DNA from 2 places in the Pantoea sp. SO10 genome. Region 2 is predicted to be linked to the other one. Evidence: predicted binding sites of a transcription regulator. Region 2 holds the regulator's gene; the other holds the start of a gene.

Region 1 (10,836 bases), 190 kb from region 2:
TTGCGGATCGAGGGCTTCCTCGCGGTGTTTCTCCAACTTGCGGCCCAGTTCAGTCAACGTTGGAGCATTTAGCATTGCTGCTCCTCCTTTTAATTTGTGACCCAGCTGTGACAGGGCGCTGGCATCATCGGTTTGCTGAAGTGATACCAACAACTCATCGTGGCTGGTTCGTATGCTGTTGAGTAACACCAGACAACCTTCACTATCCTGTTCGGCCAATTGTGTTAACAGCTGTGGGAAGGAGGAGATACTCGCTGCCGGCGGGGCCTGGATTTCGGGTTTTATGGCGCTGCGCCGGGTACAACGTGCAACCTGAGCAAGTAAGCTCTCTAAATCCAGCGGCTTGAAAAGACAATCGTTCATTCCCGCCTGAAGGCAGCGTTGCATAATATGCTGCTCAGCCGATGCAGTCAGGCCGAATAGCATGATCGGTGTTAACTGATGCTCATGCTCGTATAGACGCAGCGCTTCAGCGAACTGAAAGCCGTTCATGCCCGGCATATTACAGTCTGTGATGATGAGGTCGAAACGTAATGGATCCTGCTGCCATAACGTCAGTGCTTCTGCCGCACTTTCACTCACCATGACTTGATGGCCAGCCAGTTCAAGCTGTTTCCCAAGCAGTAATCGGTTGGGTGCATGATCGTCGATGATCATCACGGAGAGCTTGTCGGAGATCAGCGGCTGCGACAAATGAGGCTGTGTTTGATCCTGCGGTTCACCGGGCAAGGCACGGAAATAAAAAGAGAACACCGCGCCTTCCCCTGGCGCACTTTCCACAATCAGCTCACCATCCAGTAAATGCGCCAGATTACGACAAATGCTTAATCCTAATCCGGTGCCAATTTGCTGTTGCTGACGATCGCCCACCTGCACAAAAGGTTCGAAGATGGCGTGCTGTTGGTCTTCCGTCATGCCACAACCTTGATCGCTAACTTCGATCACGAATTCACAACCGTCCTCCTCCTGCGCAATGCCCTGCATGAGCACAACAGTGACAGTGCCGTAATCGGAAAACTTAATGGCGTTGCTCAATAGGTTGGAGAGAATTTGATTCAGCATCAATGGGTCTGTCTTCACCCAGTAAGCAGCAATATCCATCTCTACCCGCAGTTCAAGTCCCTTAATCTCTGCTTTATTACGAAATAGCGTAACCGCTTGATCGAGAACATCAGGAAGGTAGACCGTTTCTAACGTTGGTTGATAAAGGCCGGACTCGATTTTCGACAAATCGAGAATATCGCCAATCAATGACAGCAACGCGCGTGCCGAATGGTACGCAACACGGATGTTCTCTGAGAGTGAATCAGCCGGTTGCAAGCGAGTTTCGAGCTCCAGTAAGCCAATCATGGCATGCAGTGGCGTGCGGATTTCATGGCTCATGCTGGCAAGAAATTCACTTTTGGAGCGGTTGGCTTTATCAGCCACATCTTTGGCGAGTTGTAACTCCTGCAGCAGCGCATTGCGTTCAGTGACATCCAGCCAGCCCCCAATAACACCTGCGACATCACCGTGCCGATCGCGAAACGGCAGTATCCAGTGATAAAGCTGGAATGTCCGCTGTTCAAAATCCATGTGTATATCGCGCATGACGGCTTCGCCATCCAGTAAGGTTTTTTGATAGCCATCTTCAATACTGTGAATACTGGCGTTATTGCCAGTGAGAACGTCCGACAGTCGTTTACCGATGACATCTTCTCGCTGGAAATCCATAAAACGTAGGTAGGCATTGTTGCAATCCACTAATCGGGTTTGTTTATCGCGGATATACATTGCAACGGGCGAGTCATTGAAGAGTGTATGGGTAAAATTGAGCTGATTTTTCAATGCATTTTCAGCCTGAATACGCTGCTGAATAACCTTCCGCAGATGACGGTTCCACAGCAAAATAAGGGCTATCAATCCGGCCGAGACGGACACGATCAGCAAGATAACTTGTTTGTAACTCTGCCATGAAGCACTGAGGAACGGCATCTCTGACTGACGCCAATGTGCCAGCAACTTGAACATGGTTTCGGGAGGAATCGCGATCAAGGCTTTATTGAGAATGCTAATCAGCGTTTCATTACCGGGTTCAACACGCATGACAAAACGTGCCGGGTCTGCACCCAACGTGGTTTCAATAATCAGGTCATCTGCGTAGTGGTTGTGGAGCAGATAATCCACAAAAATCTTTGGCATCACTACCGCATCGATTTCATGCGCCTGCAATTCACGCAAGGCCTGCAAAGGATCATTGATATAGGCGAGGTTCAGATGGGGATAATGTAGAAGCATCCAATCCTTCATCTGCCGATTGTTCAGCATGAGAGCCGAGCCAAAGGGAAAAGGATCCCGAGCCATAATATTCCGAGGGCGTTTATGGCGAATAATGACCCAGTGTGAAACCAGCCATGGGCGGGTTATTAACTGAGGTGGCATATCCGGGTTAAGCATCTCAAGCGCATACAGATGTGGAAAATGCTTATCGGTTTGGTTACGTCCACTTTCTTCCTGAACTTCTGAATTAAATGTAATGCCACTTTGGTTGGCTATCAGATCTAAAACATCAATGATCATGCCGCGAAACGGCATGCTTCCGTTGCGACTGCTGAGTGGAGCGAGGGTTTGCGGTAGGGCGGTGTTAATACGCGGGTGTGCCTGTAGCCATTTCTCCTCTTCATGCTTGAGTGCAAGCGGATTACGCTGCAGCACATGGTACGTATCCAGTTGCCAGCGCTTCGCTATCTGCATGCGAATTGAGAGAGGAATTTGTGTTAAGGCAAAATTAATCGCTTCGGCAAGTTGTGGATGACGCGGGCTAATGCCAAAGCTGAAATTCATCGGAATAGCGTGGTCATCTTTGGTTATATCCAGCGCATTTGCGAACATGAAGCGATTTAGGTGCGTAAGTGTGGCGGCATTGCCCCATACACGCTCTGTTTGGCCAAATACTGTTGCTGCGACAGCATCGTAGTAACCAGGAAAGCGAACTAAAAGGTCGCTCTTAAAAGTCTCTTCTAAATGTGCACGCATCAACGCTGAACCAGACCAGGCCATGCGATTGGGTTCATCAATTTTTAATGGAGCGTTCTGCCCAGACTTAAAACCGATCGCTGCATAATCCAGCATCCAGGGGTCGCTGGCGATCAAGGTTTGCGCCTCTGCTACTGAGGATTGCTCCACATAGATCGCTAATAGTTGCATTTCTCCGCTGGTTACGGCTTCCTGGGCCGCGCTATGGCTGGCGTAATAATGGATTTCTATTGTGGTATCCAGCATATTCTGAATCAGAGAGAGATAATCCGCACTTACGCCTTCGAATCGTCGCGTATCCATATCCATAAAAAGGGGCGGTTGTGGTTGCCCAGCGACAGCAACTTTGAGAACGTGATGACGAAACTCTGAAGAGATAGGTTCAGCCAGTTGTAAAGCAGGTTGAGCTACATCATATCGCGCCAGTAATTGCAGTTTTTTCTCTGATGCTATTAATGAACATGAAACTAAAGCCAGAAAAAATAAGGCCAACAAACGAAAAGTAGTAAGGTTAATTAGCACGCTGCCTTCTTAAGGTATCCATTAATATCTATTAGGACCAGGGATTATAAAGATATTATTATCTTTCGCTCGTTCTATTCTTTTACTGTTAAAATTTTGCGACCATTCTCAAATGTTTGATTTTTAGCGAAAGAGAGAGGGTGATGGCGATGTCACTATATGATGTTCATTTCTTAGCTTATTCAGTTAGTTATATTGCTCCTTTTCTTTCAAGACAATTCTTATGTGGTCTTGTTAAGGAGTTAAGTCAGACTTTTCCCACTTTTACGTGAGCAGGCAAGTAAGGATCTATCACGGAAAAATATAAACCTAAAAGGGGTATATAAAAATGACCGCTATTAGGGTGACGCTATCGATTTAGAATTCTGATGTTGTGAAGGCTATTTTTTCACAGCTGTTGTAATCGACACCATTTATTTATTGAAGCGGGTGTGACAGTCAGAATTGGACAAAGTTAATGCTGTAATAAAGGAATAAATAAATGGTATATGCACATAATAAACAAGTGCGTGTGGCTGTCCTTGATGATCACCCCATGGTTCGTACCGTTTTCGAGTTGTGTTTGAAACATGAGCCCGATATTCATTTGGTGGGTACCTGGGCTTCAAGTAATGAATTATTTAATCAGCTGAGAAGTACCGTAGTCGATGTGCTGGTACTGGATTTCCTGCTGGGTGAACGTGAACTGGATGGTTTGGCGCTGGTGAAGCAACTGCGTAATCATTATCCCCAGCAAAAAATTCTGATCTCTTCTTCAATGGAGAGTCCGGCTATCGTCAAAATGGTGCTAAGCGCAGGCGTGAAGGGCTTTATTGGTAAAAGCCACAATATGCAGGAAATTACCCATGCGATTCGTCAGGTGGCGCAGGGCCGTTTGTTCTTGTCTAAAGAAGTCGCTTACGAGGTTGAAAATCTCTATGTCATGAGCGAAGAGTCGCTGGATGACAGCCTCGATTTCAGCAGCAAAGGCAATATGTATGAGAAGGTGAAAACCCTCAGCCCGCGTGAAGTTGAAGTGGTGCGTTGTTTTCTCGATGGCTTGAGCGTGTCGCAAATTGCCGTGAAGTTTAAGCGCAGTCGTAAAACCGTGAGCGGGCAGAAACAATCGGCGCTGAAAAAGCTCGGTTTACGTTCGGATTCTGAGCTGTTCAAATACAGCCACGACCTGATGTCAGGCTATTAATTCTCTTCACAGGCGGCCACTTACGGCCGCCTGTTTTCTCTTCGGAATCACAGACTTCACGTTCCAGGTAACAGCTTTCCGTAACATGTCTTTAGGTGATGTTCATCACAGTTTTAAGCCGCATAATCCGGTCTGATGGCCCCCATTGCTACAGCTCTTATGGGGACGTTATGAATATCGAAACGCAATCCGGCGTGATCACTGGAAAAAAACAAGTCAGCGTTGCGCAGCAGCAGGTGAAATGGGACGGCAAAGGTACGCTGGTGCGTATCACGCGTGGCGGCATTTGTGGATCCGATCTGCATTACTATCAGGAAGGCAAGGTCGGCAGTTTCGAGATCAAAATGCCGATGATCCTGGGCCACGAAGTGATTGGTTATGTAGTGGAGAGCGACAATCCAGCACTTAAACCCCAACAAAAAGTCGCGGTAAATCCCTCTAAGCCTTGCGGCGCGTGCAAATATTGCCAGCGCGATCAGGAAAACCAGTGCACCACCATGCGCTTCTTCGGCAGCGCCATGTATGTGCCGCACGTTGACGGCGGTTTTACCCAATACAAAGTGGTGGATAGCGCGCAATGCGTGCCCTTCCCGCAGGATGCCGATGAAACGGTCATGGTGTTCGCTGAGCCGCTGGCGGTGTGTATTCACGCCACGCAGCAGGCAGGTGATCTTAACGGCAAGCACGTGTTTATCTCAGGCGTGGGTCCGATTGGCTGCCTGATTGCGGCGGCGGCCAAAGCGCGCGGCGCGGCCTCCATTGTGTGCAGCGATATTAGCGAACGTTCACTGGAGATGGCGCTGCAGATGGGCGCAAGTGAGGTGATTCATGCCGCCGACGGCGATTTCGCGCCCTATCTTGCCGACAAAGGCTATTTCGATGTGGCGTTTGAAGCCTCCGGCCATCCTTCTTCGCTGCAGCGCTGCCTTGATGTGGTATGCGCCAAAGGCACGCTGGTGCAGGTTGGCATGGGCGGCACCATTCCCAATTTCCCGATCATGGCGCTGATTGCCAAAGAGATTAATCTGGTCGGTTCCTTCCGCTTCACTCATGAATTCAACACCGCCGTCGAATGGCTGGCCACCGGCGTGGTAAACCCGTTGCCGCTGTTCAGCGGTGAGTATGCCTTACAGGATATCGATGCCGCGCTGCAGTTTGCCGGCGATAAAACCCGTGCCGCTAAAGTCCAGTTAACTTTTTAAGGAGCAGTGATGAGCCAGTTATTTTCCCTCGAAGGCAAGCGTGTGCTGCTGACCGGTTCGGCGCGCGGCATTGGATATCTGCTGGCGCGCGGCCTGGCGGAAGCCGGTGCTGAAGTGATCGTCAACGCCACCACGCACGAAGGCGCAGAGAAGGGCGCGGCGCAGCTGCGTGAGTTGGGCTTACGCGCGCACGCCAAAGCGTTTGATGTCACGCAATCGGCGCAGGTGAAACAGGCGGTAGATGAGATCGAAGCGGAGTGGGGCGCGATTGATGTGCTGGTGAATAATGCTGGCATCCAGCGTCGTCGGCCGTTCCTTGAATTCCCGGAGCAGGACTGGAATGACGTTATCGCGGTCAACCAGACCGCCGTATTCCTGGTTTCGCAAACCGTGGCGAAAAAAATGGTCGAGCGTCAGCAGGGTAAAATCATCAATATCGGTTCGATGCAGAGCGAATTAGGGCGCGACACCATCACGCCTTACGCGGCCTCCAAAGGCGCGGTGACTATGCTGACGCGCGGCATGTGCGTGGAGCTGGCGCGTCACAACATACAGGTGAACGCCATTGCGCCGGGCTATTTCGTCACGGAGATGACTCAGGCGCTGGCTGACGATCCTGCCTTTACCGGCTGGCTAACCAAGCGCACGCCAGCCGCTCGCTGGGGCAAACCGGAAGAGCTGATTGGCGCGGCAGTGTTCCTTGCTTCCGGTGCGTCGAACTTCGTTAACGGGCATCTGCTGTTCGTTGACGGTGGCATGCGCGTCGCCGTGTGATGACCGGGCGCGGCTGGCATTATCATCGGGCCGCGCCTAAACCTTAATCACCCCTCTGTATTCCTAAGGATAATAAAAATGCCAATAACCATCATTGTGCTGGGTGTGATACTGCTGCTGGTGTTGATGATTGTATTTAAGGTCAATGGCTTCATTGCTTTGGTATTTGTCTCGGCGGTGGTCGGTATTGCCGAAGGCATGACGCCACTGAATGTAATGGCCTCGATCCAGAAAGGTATCGGCTCGACGCTGGGCGGATTAGCCATGATCCTCGGCTTCGGCGCCATGCTCGGGCGGCTGGTTTCCGATACCGGTGCCGCACAACGCGTGGCTACCACGCTGATCGCCGCTTTTGGTAAAGAGCGGCTGCAATGGGCGCTGGTGGTGACCGGACTGATCGTCGGCCTGGCGATGTTCTATGAAGTTGGCTTCGTACTGTTGCTGCCGCTGGTGTTCACTATCGTGGCGGCTGCCGGTTTGCCGCTGCTGTACGTCGGCGTGCCGATGGTCGCCGCGCTCTCGGTCACTCACTGCTTCCTGCCGCCGCATCCTGGCCCGACGGCGATTGCCACCATCTTTGGCGCCAATCTCGGTACCACGTTGCTCTACGGCATGATCATCACCATTCCAACGGTGATTATTGCCGGACCGGTTTTCTCGAAGTTCCTTAAAAGCTTTGAGAAGTCACCGCCGGAAGGGCTCTACAACCCAAAAATCTTCACGGAAGAGGAGATGCCAGGCTTCGGCATCAGTATTTTTGCCGCAGTGATTCCGGTGGTGCTGATGGCGATTGCCGCCGTCTTCGAGTTGACCACGTCGAAAGAGAACGCGCTGCGTCAGTTCTTCGAATTCATCGGTAATCCGGCAGTGGCGCTGTTTATCGCGGTGGTGATAGCGGTGCTGACGTTGGGGCTGCGCAATGGCCGTAAGATGGAAGAAGTGATGGATATGTGCGGCGAGTCGATTGCCGCCATCGCCATGATCATCTTTATCATCGCGGGCGGCGGTGCATTTAAACAGGTGCTGGTGGATAGCGGCGTGGGTAACTACATTGCCGATATGATGAAGGGATCGTCACTGTCACCGCTGCTGATGTGCTGGACGGTTGCGGCAATGCTGCGCGTGGCGCTGGGTTCAGCCACGGTGGCGGCGATCACCACCGCCGGTATTGTGACGCCAATTATCGCGGCCACGCATGCCGATCCGGCCTTGATGGTACTGGCGGTGGGTTCCGGCAGCGTGATCGCTTCACACGTGAACGATCCCGGCTTCTGGCTATTTAAGGGCTACTTCAACCTGAGCGTGGTGGAAACCCTGAAAACCTGGACGGTGATGGAAACGTTAATCTCGATTCTCGGTTTAGCCGGCGTGTTGGCGCTCAATGCCATAATTCACTGATCGATAAAGCTTCACAAGGACGTGAAGCCCTTAACCGCGCGTGCGGATCCACGAGAAACGTGACTGATAGCCGCTGTCAAAATGGGTGTTGTAGCGATAGCTGGAACCCGCTTCCGCCATGCAGTAAGTACAGACGTTCAGCACTTCAATATGTTCCGCCACCACTCCCCGCTGTAACAACAAGCCTCGCGCCAGGTTAGGCAGATCAAACCAGATTCCATCCTGCTGGGCCCGCGCCTGCGGACGGATCGCTTGTGCGTTGTGCGGCTGCTGGGTGGAGTAGGGTAACGGCGGAAGATCGTGACGATCCTGCATATGTGTCACCAGATCGTTACCCAGTTCATAGCAGCACGGCCCGATCGCTGGACCGATTACCACACGCAGCGTTTCACGGCTGGCGCCGCGCTCTAGCAGACGATCAATCGCGTTGTTCAATACACCACCGAGCGTGCCTTTTAATCCGGCGTGCACCGCCGCAACCTGCTGTTGTTGCGGATCGGCAAATAACACCGGCAGACAATCGGCGGTATACACCGCGACCGGCAGATGATCTTCGCCAATCAAGCCATCCGATTCGCAACGCTTAGGCGGGATGTTTTGGCTTGCCAGCAACACATTGGCGCTGTGACGCTGTTGACCATAAGCCGCCTCTGCAGGAACGGGCTGGCCAGCCGGCTGAAAGGCGTATTCCAGCCAGGAAAAGTCATCCAATAGTCTTGATCGTGGACCGCTGTGGGGGTGCTGTACCATAAGTGTCTCCTCTCACCAAACCGCTGCTTTCTGCTGCCCACAGCTTACGTTAACTGCTACATTTTTAAAGCTTTACAAAAACTGACCCTAATCACTTAAGGATGAAATGATGAAGAAAACCACCTTGCTGGCGGCATCCGGCTTAATGGCGCTGGCATTAACCGGTTGTGCGCAGCCTTCTAAACAGCAGGCTCAGCAGCAGCTCGGCCAGCAATCGGTGCTGGCAGTAAACTGGTTCCAGCAATCCGGCGAATATCAGGCATTGAGTTGGCAGGCATTTAACAGCGCGCGCATGGCCTTCGATCAGGCGCCATCGCTGGCGGGTAAACCGAAAGCGGTTATCGTCGATTTAGATGAAACGATGATTGATAACAGCGCCTACAGCGCGTGGCAGGCGAAAAACGGCCAGCCCTTCTCGGGTAAAACCTGGTCAGCGTGGACGCAGGCGCGTCAGGCAACGGCCGTTCCGGGCGCAGTGGAGTTTGCCAACTACGTCAACAGCCACGGCGGCACTATGTTCTATATCTCCAACCGCGACCAAAAAGATTTTGCCGCAACGGTTGAGAACCTGAATAAGCTGGGCTTCAGCGGCGTGAGCGAGAAAACGGTGCGCTTGAGTACCGGCAATTCTAACAAGCAAGAGCGCTTCGACGCGGTGAAGAATGCCGGTTACAACGTGGTGCTGTATGTGGGCGACAACCTGAATGACTTTGGCGGTTCAACCTGGCATCAGGGAAATGCGCAGCGTCAGCAGTTCGTTAGCCTTAATCATCAGCGTTTTGGCACCCAATTCATCGTGTTACCGAACCCGCTGTATGGCGACTGGGAAAGTGGCATGGCGGAAAACTACAACAAACTCACGCCTGAGCAGCAACTGCAGGTGCGTGAAGCGCGTATGAAAGCGTGGAACGGTAAATAATTTGTCAGGTAAAATAGCGTCTGCTTAGGCAGGCGCATTCATGTCCTTTTCAGGTCCATCAATATTTACATAACTCCGTAACTATTATTCCCCTCACTGTTTTCCTGATCTCTTACTAAATTCATGGCAACTGAATAGCGAAATATCTCGTCTTATTTGCTGAATGGCAGTGAATCGCACTAATCATAAATTTTTTAATTAGGAATTCTCCCAGCTCATAAGGATTAAATTATAGCGTCGCTAAAATGGCATATAATTTTTGCGTGTATTGTTTTGTAATTGCACCGAAAATATCACATTCAAAATAGCTCTTATTTAATTGTTAATAATGCTTTTTATCGATCCTGCCCATCATTCCGCTCCTTGCATAAACTTACCTGATTCATACGTTTATTGAAGTTTTGTTTACAAAAAGATTCGTTTTGTCGACGTCAGAAATATTCATGATGCAAGGTAATGCTTAAGCGTCTATAAACTATTTTTGTGAGGAAGTTCTGCTTTCATCCTCAATGGTTCTCCATAGCCGCGTTTAATGACGTCGCTATCTGCCTGAAAGCGATCTTTTTAAATGTTGAGAGAAGATTATTGTGATGACCCTGAAACCCTTATTAGTGATAAATCGTACTCTGGCTTTGCGGCGCCGCGCGCGGTTAATTCAGCAATCTGCAGAGGAATCAACGCCATGAATTTAAGCACGCTTCGTCAGGATATTCCGGCTGGTTTGGTGGTGTTTCTGGTCGCGCTACCGCTCTGTCTTGGCATCGCGCAGGCGAGTGGATTGCCGCCCTTTGCGGGTCTGCTCACCGGCGTGATTGGTGGGTTGCTGGTGACTGCGCTGAGCCCCTCGCGTTTTGCGGTTAGTGGTCCGGCGGCGGGATTGGTAACGATTGTGGTCGCGTCGATCGCCACACTAGGTAGCTTTTCCGCCTTTCTCACCGCGCTGATTCTGGCGGGTGCGTTGCAGTGCCTGTTTGGCTTACTGCGTGCAGGACGTTTTATCGCCTTAGTCCCGAGCAGCGTGATTAAAGGTATGCTGGCGGCGATTGGTATTTTGCTGATTATGCAGCAAATTC
Region 2 (10,836 bases):
CGTCAGGTGCCGGTGCGTTATTCAGTACGTAAAGGTGTGTTGGTCGCTGCGACGCAGCCCGCCAGCAGCGAGATCTATTTAGCGGGAAAAGAAGCGGTAACCTTCAAACGTTGAAGTGCAGGGCGGACCGCGGTCCGCCCGTCAAACTTAGTGGGTGACGTGACCGTGCTGGCGATGTTTGGTCACAAAGCCGAGCAGAACACACATCACAAACACCACGGCGTACAAACCGTTAGCCGTTGAGAGCGCAGCATGTGCGCCACCTTGCGCCACGATTGGGCCGGTTACCACGAAGGTCAACATGGTGCCGACGGTGCCGCAGGTCAGGATGAAGTTCACCAGCTTCGGTGAAGAGACCTTGGTTTGCAGCGATCCCAGCGTGATGATGGTGGTGTAAATCGCGCTTGAGCTGAAGCCCAGCGTCATGATGATCCAGTGCAGCATGCTGGCGTCTTTAGAAGTGACGAACCAGTACATCAAACCGGTTGCCAGCGCCGCCAGTACCATCAGGATGCGCTGCAGATCGAAGAAGCGCAGCACGAAGCTGAACACCCACATGCCGACCATGTACGCGGTCCAGAAGTTACCCACCAGCTGACCGGCAGCGGCGATATCCATGCCCATCGATTTGGTGGCGTATTCCGGCACCCACGAGATGAAGCCGAGCTGGCCGAGGATATAGCAGAGTGCTGCAATCGACAGGAACAGCACGCCGATGCCCCATTTCTCTTTCTCAACGCCTGGCTTAGCGGCTTCGCTTTTCAGCACCGGGAACTCAATGAACAGCGTCAGCACAAAGATCGCGACATAAATGATGCCGATGCAGGCGTAAACCCAATACCACGGCAACGCGCGCGCCAGTAAGATACCGGCGATGATCGGAAAGATGGTGCCCGCCATGCTGAAGAACGAATCGGTAAACAGCAGACGTGCGCCGCGCTGACGGCCATCGTACAGATGGGTGATCAGGAAGGTACCGATCGACATCGTGATGCCGCTGACGACGCCGAGGATGAACATGCACAGCGAGAAGACGGTGAGATCGTGGCTGGTCATCAGGCCGGCAACGGCGAGGATCATCAGCACAAAGCCAAAGATCAGCTGGCGCTTCAACGGCACAATCACCATCAGCCAGGCGTTCAGGAACACCGACACCAAAATGCCCGCATTGAGGAATGTGAAAGTGTTGCTCATTTCTGAAATAGGGCGCTGGAAATACTGCGCGATATTGTCCAGCACCATACCGGTAACGATCACCAGTGCGCCGGTGAGCGCATAGGAGAAATAGCTAATCCAGGTAAGGCCAATGCGATTACGGTTTGTCATGTTCTGAACCTGTTAAGCGACGAAGTTGGCAAAAAGTGTCATGAATTGTAAGTGTTGCTGTGATCTTAATAAACAACGAGTGTAACAAGGCGGAAATATTTCATTGAGAGTGTGATTTTCATCACGCAAATGATTGCGTGGCGGCAAAAGTATGACAATAGCAACATCCACGTAAATATCGGTAAAACGCTGGCTCTTGGATCACATGCTCTTTACAATCAATCTCGTTTTTGAGCTAGCTCTCCATGGTAAGGAATCTTTCATGCTTAAACGTACTTTGACAGCGGCGGTTGCCCTGTTAGCGCTCTCTTCCGTATCGTCTGCCGCGCTCGCCGCAAAAGGCGATCCACATGTGCTGCTCACCACCTCTGCGGGCAATATTGAACTCGAACTGAACAACCAGAAAGCCCCGGTTTCGGTGAAAAACTTTGTTGATTACGTCAACAATGGTTTCTACAACAACACCATTTTCCACCGCGTTATTCCTGGCTTTATGATTCAGGGCGGCGGTTTCACTACCGACATGCAGCAGAAGCAAACGGTAGCGCCGATCAAAAACGAAGCCGACAACGGCTTGCGTAATCTGCGCGGCACCATTTCGATGGCGCGTACCGCAGATAAAGACAGCGCCACCAGCCAGTTTTTCCTCAACGTAGCCGATAATGCGTTCCTCGATCACGGTCAGCGTGATTTCGGCTATGCGGTATTTGGTAAAGTTGTGAAAGGCCAGGATGTGATCGACAAGATTGCGCAGGTCCCTACCAAAGATGTGGGACCGTACCAAAATGTGCCGTCAAAACCGATTGTTATCCTCTCCGCCAAAGTCCTGCCTTAATTCTGAAACGCGCCATTTTCGCATGGCGCATCATTGGCTCTCCGGCAAAGCAAAAAATTGCTGCTTATACTTAGGGCTCATTGCTTGCCGGAGGCGCTATGACTAGCAAACTCACTGAGAAACAGAAAGCCACTTTGTGGCAGCAGCGCCGAGCTGCGAGCTACCAGGCCAGCTGTCGACTGGCCGGATATACCTATAGCGAAGCTCTTATCGATGCCGAACATGCTGAGGGGCGACTCGAGTCGCTGAGGAGGCAATATGGTGGATAACAGCTTAGCGGTACGCGATCCCTATTTGTGGCACAACGACAATGTGTTGAAGAATCGCCTCGATATTCATGATGAAGCCCAGCTGCGCAAAGCGGAACTGGCTTTCAGCACCGCGCGCCTGGCGACGTTAGAACTTGGCCAGCGCAGCATCGGTTTGCCACGTCTTTGCCATATTCATCGCACGCTGTTTCAGGATCTCTACAGCTGGGCGGGAGAATTGCGCACCATTGATATCTGGCGCGATGAAACGCCGTATTGTCATTGCGAATACATCGAGAAAGAGGGCAACACGCTGATGCAGGCGCTGGAGGAAGAGCGCGGCCTGGCTGACCTTGAGCAGGAAGCGTTCGTGGCGCGTATCGCACATTACTATTGTGAGATCTTCGTGCTGCATCCGTTCCGCGCCGGCAATGGCCGCGCGCAGCGCATCTTCTTCGAGCAGTTGGCACTGCATGCCGGGTATCAGCTTTCGTGGGAAACACTCGAACGTGATGCGTGGCGCGCTGCGATCTCGGCGGGCGTCGCCGGCGATCTGGCACCGCTTACCGCGCAGTTTGCGAAAGTGGTAAGCCCGGCGAAGTAAAATGGGTAGAATAGCGCCGCTTTTACTGGCCTGAGGGCGCTATGCTGCTGCTAATCGATAACTACGACTCCTTCACCTGGAATCTCTACCAATACTTCTGCGAGCTGGGCGCGGATGTGCGTGTGGTGCGTAACGACGCCATTACGCTGGATGAGATGGCAGCGCTGCCGCTGACGCATCTGGTGATTTCGCCGGGCCCATGTACGCCGGATCAATCTGGCATCTCGCTCGCGGCTATTCGCCATTTTGCCGGGCGCTTGCCAATCCTCGGCGTTTGCCTTGGACATCAGGCGATTGCGCAAGCCTATGGCGCGCAGGTGGTACGCGCGCGGCAGGTGATGCATGGCAAAACCTCGCTGATTCAGCACACCAACCAAGGTGTGTTTCGTGATCTGAATAATCCGCTTACCGTGACCCGCTATCACTCATTGATTGTGGCGCGCGATACGCTGCCCGCTGAGTTTGAAGTCACCGCGTGGAGCCTGCGCGACGGCCAGCCGGATGAGATCATGGGTTTCCGCCATCGCAGCTTGCCGCTGGAAGGCGTGCAGTTCCATCCGGAAAGCATCCTCAGTGAGCAAGGGCATCAGCTACTGGCTAATTTCCTCAACGCGTAACTTATGTTTGCCTTCGTGTGACTTTTTATGCATATTTTGTGATTATAATTTCACATCAGCTCAACAAATAACCCGATGAGGTCGTCAATGGCAGCGGAAAAACTAGCGGTAACCCGGGAAACGTTCGATAACGTAATTTTGCCTGTTTATGCACCTGCGCAGTTTGTGCCGGTAAAAGGCAAAGGCAGCCGAGTGTGGGATCAGCAGGGCAAAGAGTATATCGATTTCTCTGGCGGTATCGCGGTGACTGCATTGGGCCATTGTCATCCGGCGCTGGTGGAAACGCTGAAAACCCAGGGCGAAACGCTGTGGCACACCAGCAACGTGTTCACCAACGAACCGGCGCTGCGTCTGGCGAGTAAACTGATTGCCGCGACCTTTGCCGATCGGGTGTTTTTCGGTAATTCCGGCGCGGAAGCCAATGAAGCGGCATTCAAGCTGGCGCGTTATTACGCCTGCAAAAAACACAGCCCGTTCAAAAGTAAAATCATCGCCTTCCATAACGCCTTCCACGGTCGCACGCTGTTCACCGTGTCGGTGGGTGGCCAGCCGAAATATTCTGATGGCTTCGGTCCAAAACCGGCGGATATCGTGCATGTGCCGTTCAACGATCTCGATGCGGTGAAAGCGGTGATTGACGACCATACCTGCGCCATCGTGGTCGAGCCGATTCAGGGCGAAGGCGGCGTAATGCCGGCTACGCCAGAATTTATGCAAGGCCTGCGCGCACTCTGTGATGAACATCATGCGCTGTTGGTGCTGGATGAAGTGCAGAGCGGCATGGGACGCAGCGGCAAACTCTTTGCGTATGAACATTACGGTATCAAGCCCGATATCCTCACCACCGCCAAAGCGCTGGGCGGCGGTTTCCCGGTGAGTGCGATGTTGACCACCAACGAAATCGCCTCAGTAATGGCGCCGGGCGTGCACGGCACCACTTACGGCGGCAATCCGCTGGCGTGTGCTATCGCTGAAACCGCGCTGGATATTATCAACACGCCAGAAGTGCTGGAAGGTGTGGAAGCGCGTCGTCAGCAGTTTGTTGAAGCGCTGCAAGCCATCGACAGCAAATTCGCTATCTTCAGCGAGATTCGCGGCAAAGGTCTGTTGATTGGTGCCGCGCTGAGGCCGCAGTTCGCCAGCAAAGCGCGTGACATCCTCAACGCTTCCGCCGCGGAAGGGCTGATGATTCTCACCGCCGGTACTGACGTGATCCGTTTTGTGCCGTCGCTGGTGATTGAACCAACCGATATCGCCGAAGGCATGACGCGTTTCGCCAGCGCGATTGAAAAGGTGCTGACCGCTTAATCCGCTTTCGGACGTAACACTTTGAGCCAGCGGCCATGATGCGGTCGCTGGCTCCACGCCAGCGAAGAGATGGTGTGCATTACGCTGAGGTGCTGCAATATCCGCTTCACATGCTGTTCGACAATCGTCACCGGCCCTTCATTAAGATTCTCCGGCGCTTCCAGAATATTGCTGTCGTTACCCGGACCGTCATACGCCAGCCGCTGCTGACAACGCTGCAGCGCGATTTCACAGGATTGCAGATAACGTTCTGCCAGCTTCGATGTCAGCATGGTGTGCTCGCGCGCCAGAATCGTCATGGCATTAATATGCTCGACGATGAACTGACTGTGCGTAACCCACATGCGCATATCTTTCAGATATTGCAGGTTAAAGCCCGGCTCGCTCGATGCCTGGTTCAATGAGTTGAACAGCGCGTTGTGCGCCTGATTAACCTTTATGCGCTGATAAGCCAGTTTATCGGGCGACTGTTCCGGCCCCAGCAGCAGTTGCAGCGCCTCCTGATAGGCTTCCAGCGCATCGTGAGCGTTCTTGCGCAGCAGCCCGCTTTGCCACTGCGGCCACAGCCAAATCATCCCGGCGAAGGCAATTAAACAGCCCATCAAGGTATCCATCATACGCGGCAGCAGAAACTGCGCGCCGTTCAGCGACAGCAATTGCAGCGAATACACCGCCGTGACGGTAAAGCCAATCATCGACCAGCCATAATATTTCCGCGTGATCAGATAGCTCGCCAGCGTAATCCCCAGCATAAACAGCAGCGTGATCGATTCCGGCACCGCCAGCTGCAGTGACGCGGCGGCGATCAGCAATCCGGCGAAAGTGCCCAGCGCACGGTGCTGAATACGCACGCGCGTGGCGTTGTAACCGTTCTGGCTGACGAACATGATGGTCATCAGAATCCAGTAAGGTTTGGGGATGTTGAAGAACAGCGCCAGCGAGCTGCCAAACATCAGCATCACAGCGAAGCGGGCTGCGGTGCGTAACGCGGTGGATTTGAATGACAGATAACTGCGCAGCGCCGGCAACAGCGGCAAACGGCGCTGGCGATCGGCCATCAGGTCACGCGTGTAGAGCGGCTTCTGCGTACGCAACACGCGGGCGATGCGACTGAAGTGATACAGGCAGAAGTTGCCGACCGGATTATCCGGATGCTGGCGTGCAATTTTCTCCAGCGCGCCGAGCTGTTTCTCCATGTGAAAACGATCCGGCAGCTGATGGTAGAGAATCGCATCCGCCAGCACGCGCAGCCGCGCCGAGATAATTTTGGCGTTCCAGCGAATCACCGCTTCAGCGTGGCTCTCCTCAACCAGCTTCTGCACCTCTTCGGGCTGATGCAAACTCACGGAGATGTGTTCCTGTAAATCCAGCGCAACCTGGAAAGCGCGCGTCAGGCGTTTGTGGCTGTTATCGCGGCTCGCCGACAGCATATGCATTTGCTGATAACAGGTGGTGATGAGGTCGACCGCCTTTTGCTGGCGCGCCAGCAGCGGCGGCAGCGCTTTCTCTGGATCGGTCAGCTGCGTCAGTAAGGTGTATTTGGCATCGCAGTAATCCGCCAGCTCGCGGAACAGCAGGCTGAGCGATTCGCGCATCGGCTGCTCTTTCCACAGCCAGAACCAGAACCAGTTGAACAAGCCGTACCACAGCGTGCCGCCAATATAGAGCAGCGGCGGCACCCATATCGGCATGCGTCCCACTAAGCTGAGCGTAAAGATGGCGGCGATGAGTGTGGCGGGCAGCAGGCGCGCGTGCAGCGGGCCGATTTCGCCGGTTACGCCAATCAGCAGCGGCAGCGCCAGTAAAATCAGCGGCAGCGGTATCTGGTAAGCGGTGAGGATTTGCATCAGGAAACTGCCGGTGGCAAACAGCGAACCACCCACAATCAGGCGTTTGAAGAAGCGTTTGTGCGGCGTATCCAGTCCCGCCATGTTGCAGCAGGCGGGCACTAACGAGAACAGCAGACCTTTTTGCAGATCGCCAAACAGCCAACCGAGAGCCACAGGCAGGCACAGCACCAGCGTTTGCCGCAGCGCATAGTTAACTTCGGGATGATAGATGATTCGGCGCCACATCAGCTCATCGCAAATAGAAACGGCGCGATGTTGCCATCACGCCGTGGGTGAGAAGAAATTAGCGGGTGCCGTAAACGACGATGGTTTTACCGTGTGCGGAGATCAGGTTCTGATCTTCCAGCATTTTCAGGATACGACCCACGGTTTCGCGTGAGCAGCCCACGATCTGACCAATCTCCTGACGGGTGATTTTGATTTGCATCCCGTCTGGGTGAGTCATCGCATCTGGCTGTTTGGCCAGATTTAGCAGCGTTTGCGCAATACGTCCGGTGACATCGAGGAAGGCAAGGTTGCCCACTTTCTCAGATGTCACTTGCAGACGACGCGCCATTTGCGAAGAAAGTCGCATTAAAATATCCGGGTTTACCTGAATCAGCTGACGGAATTTTTTGTATGAAATTTCAGCCACTTCGCAGGCAGACTTCGCACGCACCCAAGCACTACGTTCCTGGCCTTCTTCGAAAAGACCGAGTTCGCCGATGAAATCCCCCTGATTGAGGTAGGAGAGAATCATCTCTTTGCCTTCTTCATCTTTAATCAGTACCGCTACGGAACCTTTTACGATGTAGTACAGCGTTTCCGCTTTCTCACCCTGATGGATGAGCGTGCTTTTGGATGGATATTTGTGAATATGGCAATGGGACAGGAACCATTCGAGTGTAGGGTCTGTTTGCGGTTTGCCGAGAACCATTCGCTATTATCCTCTGTTGTAATCGTGCCCAAAACACAGGGGGCATTTTTTTCCCTGTCAGGCGGTTTAATCGTCGAGCGTTTCCAGTAAAGGAAAAATTATTCCGGGTGGACTCTTAAGCTACGCTTTTGATTCTTCCGGCCTTCGTCTGTGATGACGAAAATATTTTCAGCACTGTTTGTAGCACAGCTTTTGCGAGCTGTCTTGTGTTGTCTCGCTTCAGCAGAAGGGGGATTACTCTGGATTGCTGTTTGTCAGGTGAAAGCGTACTCTGGCGGCAAAACCGCCGCTTCAGGAGAAAGAATCATGCAGGCACGAGTGAAATGGGTGGAAGGTCTTACCTTTCTCGGAGAATCCTCATCCGGCCATCAGGTATTGATGGATGGTAATTCCGGTGATAAAGCGCCAAGTCCAATGGAGATGGTGCTGATGGCCGCGGGCGGCTGTAGCGCTATTGATGTGGTGTCGATCCTGCAAAAAGGGCGCAGCGATGTGGCCGATTGCGAAGTGAAGCTCACATCGGAACGCCGTGAAGAAGCGCCACGCATTTTTACCCACATCAACCTGCATTTTATTGTCAGCGGTAAAGCATTGAGCGACAAGGCCGTTTCGCGTGCGGTTGATCTGTCAGCGGAAAAATATTGTTCGGTAGCGATCATGCTGGGTAAAGGCGTCGAAATTACCCACAGCTATGAGGTGATCGAGTTATAACTCGGATTGTAGCGGCGCAATTCATTGCGCAATAAATTGCGCCGCTACGGAATGACTTCGCTTATTCAATCCGCTTCCCTTCAATCAGTCGCTGTACCAGCGGCAGCATAATCAGCTCCATCGCCAATCCCATTTTGCCACCCGGCACCACCAGCGTATTGATGTGCGAAATAAACGATCCCTGAATCATCGCCAGCAGATAGGGGAACGCGATGCCTTCCAGACCACGGAAATGGATCACCACGAAGCTTTCGTCGAGCGACGGAATTTCGCGTGCGGCAAACGGGTTTGAGGTATCAACGGTCGGCACGCGCTGGAAGTTAATGTGGGTGCGCGAGAACTGTGGCGTGATGAAGTTAATGTAATCCTCCATTGACCGTACCACCGAATCCATCACCGCTTCGCGTGAATGGCCGCGCTCGCTGGTGTCACGCACCAGCTTCTGAATCCACTCAAGGTTAACAATCGGCACCACGCCAACCAGCAGATCGACATGCTCCGCCACATTTTGCTGCTGCGTGACCACGCCGCCGTGTAAGCCTTCATAGAACAGCACATCGGTGTTTTCCGGCAGCGGCTGCCACGGCGTAAAAGTGCCCGGCACCTGATTCCACGGCACGGCTTCATCGTAGGTATGTAGATATTTGCGCGATTCGCCAAGGCCGGTTTGGCCGTAATGTTTAAACGTCTGCTCCAGCAGGCCGAAGTCGTTGGCTTCCGGGCCGAAGTAGCTGATGTGACGCCCGAGATCGCGCGCCTTGCGGATCGCCATGTCCATTTCCGGACGTGTGTAGCGATGGAAACTGTCGCCTTCGAGTTCCGCCGCATGCAAATTCAGCTGCTGGAAAATTTTACGGAAGGCGAGGCTGGTGGTGGTGGTTCCGGCGCCGCTGGAACCGGTGACGGCAATAATTGGATGCCTGGCTGACATAACAGAGCTCCCTGTGAAGTCCGGCGATGAGCATTGTTACCACGAATTGCCGCGGGGTGCATCAGCCGCGGAATTCACCCTTCGGCATAATATTGATCGATTCATGCAGTTCCGACCACACCAGCACCACGTCGCCGCGCTCCAGTTGGCGGCGTACGTCGGTGACTTTTTGCAGCAAACTGCGTTCCTGCTCGCCGTAATCAGTGCCTTCGCGTAACACGAAGGTTTCAATCAGGTTTTCCAGCGTGTCCGCTTCGAGTTCTTGCCAGGGAATAATCACAATTACACATCCAGATAAGTTGAGAGCCAGTCGGGCACGCGCTGTTCCAGCCACATTTTCGGTTTAAGAACGGTGCCGCCGACGAAACCGACGTGGCCGCCTTGCTGCGTCAGCTGATACTGAATGGAGGCTGACAGCTGGTCAGGTTGCGGAATAACGGCATCGGTCATAAAGGGATCGTCTTGCGCGTGAATGATCAACAGCGGTTTACGCACGCCGGTCAGCAACGGCATCGCGCTGGCTCGTTGATAATAGTCGTTGGCGTCAATAAAACCGTGCGCACGTGCGGTTATCGCATCATCGAACTCGCGTAAGCGGCGGAAAGCACGTAACTGGCTGAGATCGACCGGCAGCGTGCCAGGCCAGGCGCGCAGTTTGCGCGTGGCGTTCTTTTTCAGCTGCGTCAGTAAATAGTGCTGATAAAAGCGTGAAAACCCCACATCCAGCTTGCCGCTGCAAGGCTCGAGCGCCAGCGGCGCTGAGATGGCGATGCCGGCATCAATCGGTACATCGTGACCTTGCTGACCCAGCAAACAAGCGAGCATGTTGCCGCCCAGCGAAACGCCGACGGCGGCGGTGGGTACGCTGCCCCATTCGCGCTGCAGCCAGTGAAGGAAGTAGGTGGCGTCTTCGGTTTCACCGGAGTGATAGATGCGCTTTAAGCGATTAGGCTCGCCGCTGCAGCCGCGAAAGTGCATTACCACCGCCAGCCAGCCGCGTGCCTGACACGCCTGCATCAGGCCGTGCGCATACGGGCTGCGAAAGCTGCCTTCCAGGCCGTGAAACATCACCATGCGCGGTTTATGACGCGCCTGCGCCGGATCTTCACTCCACGCTAAATCGACAAAATCGCCGTCCGGCAGGTCAAGACGCTGCCAGTGCGGACGTAACGTAACGCGGCGCCGCAGAATACGCGGCAGCAGCGTTTGCAGATGCGCGTTACTGAATCCGCGCAGGGGTTTAAAACGCTCGCCGCTGGGGCGATCAAAATAGCTTGGGTAAAGGCTTGTCTGATGCATAAGTCGCTGATAGCTTCGATGGGTTGTTCGCTTTACTGGGTGAGGAGCACCCGAATATACATGGAACTGAGTCTTTTTTTATCAATGTTAGGTTTTCTCTGGGTCGCGGCCATCACGCCCGGGCCCAATAATATGTTACTTACCGCCTCGGGTGCTAATTTTGGCTTCCTGCGCACCATTCCGCTGCTGAT

What was found. The regulator CRP, encoded in region 2, controls carbon source genes, mostly activating them, when cyclic AMP is high. The targets are predictions, from matches to a motif close to ATGTGANNNNNNTCACAT.
Region 1: the regulator CRP is predicted to act here: its motif matches at 4,814-4,831, upstream of idnD (L-idonate 5-dehydrogenase).

The regions. Positions count from the first base shown of each region.
Region 1 is NZ_CP040095.1:3,649,343-3,660,178, reverse strand. Features, by position in the region: gene FCN45_RS16805 (ATP-binding protein) at 1-3,537, opposite strand, end outside; gene FCN45_RS16800 (response regulator transcription factor) at 4,019-4,720, shown strand; gene idnD (L-idonate 5-dehydrogenase) at 4,891-5,922, shown strand; gene idnO (gluconate 5-dehydrogenase) at 5,932-6,696, shown strand; gene FCN45_RS16785 (gluconate:H+ symporter) at 6,775-8,094, shown strand; gene FCN45_RS16780 (polyphenol oxidase family protein) at 8,125-8,844, opposite strand; gene FCN45_RS16775 (5'-nucleotidase, lipoprotein e(P4) family) at 8,954-9,763, shown strand; gene FCN45_RS16770 (SulP family inorganic anion transporter) at 10,446-10,836, shown strand, end outside.
Region 2 is NZ_CP040095.1:3,841,850-3,852,685, reverse strand. Features, by position in the region: gene FCN45_RS17875 (cytosine deaminase) at 1-114, shown strand, start outside; gene tsgA (MFS transporter TsgA) at 148-1,326, opposite strand; gene ppiA (peptidylprolyl isomerase A) at 1,589-2,161, shown strand; gene FCN45_RS17860 (YhfG family protein) at 2,260-2,430, shown strand; gene FCN45_RS17855 (putative adenosine monophosphate-protein transferase Fic) at 2,420-3,013, shown strand; gene FCN45_RS17850 (aminodeoxychorismate synthase component II) at 3,055-3,630, shown strand; gene FCN45_RS17845 (aspartate aminotransferase family protein) at 3,718-4,938, shown strand; gene FCN45_RS17840 (YccS/YhfK family putative transporter) at 4,935-7,013, opposite strand; gene crp (cAMP-activated global transcriptional regulator CRP) at 7,072-7,704, opposite strand; gene FCN45_RS17830 (OsmC family protein) at 8,011-8,415, shown strand; gene FCN45_RS17825 (phosphoribulokinase) at 8,477-9,346, opposite strand; gene FCN45_RS17820 (YheU family protein) at 9,408-9,626, opposite strand; gene FCN45_RS17815 (hydrolase) at 9,629-10,645, opposite strand; gene FCN45_RS17810 (LysE family translocator) at 10,706-10,836, shown strand, end outside.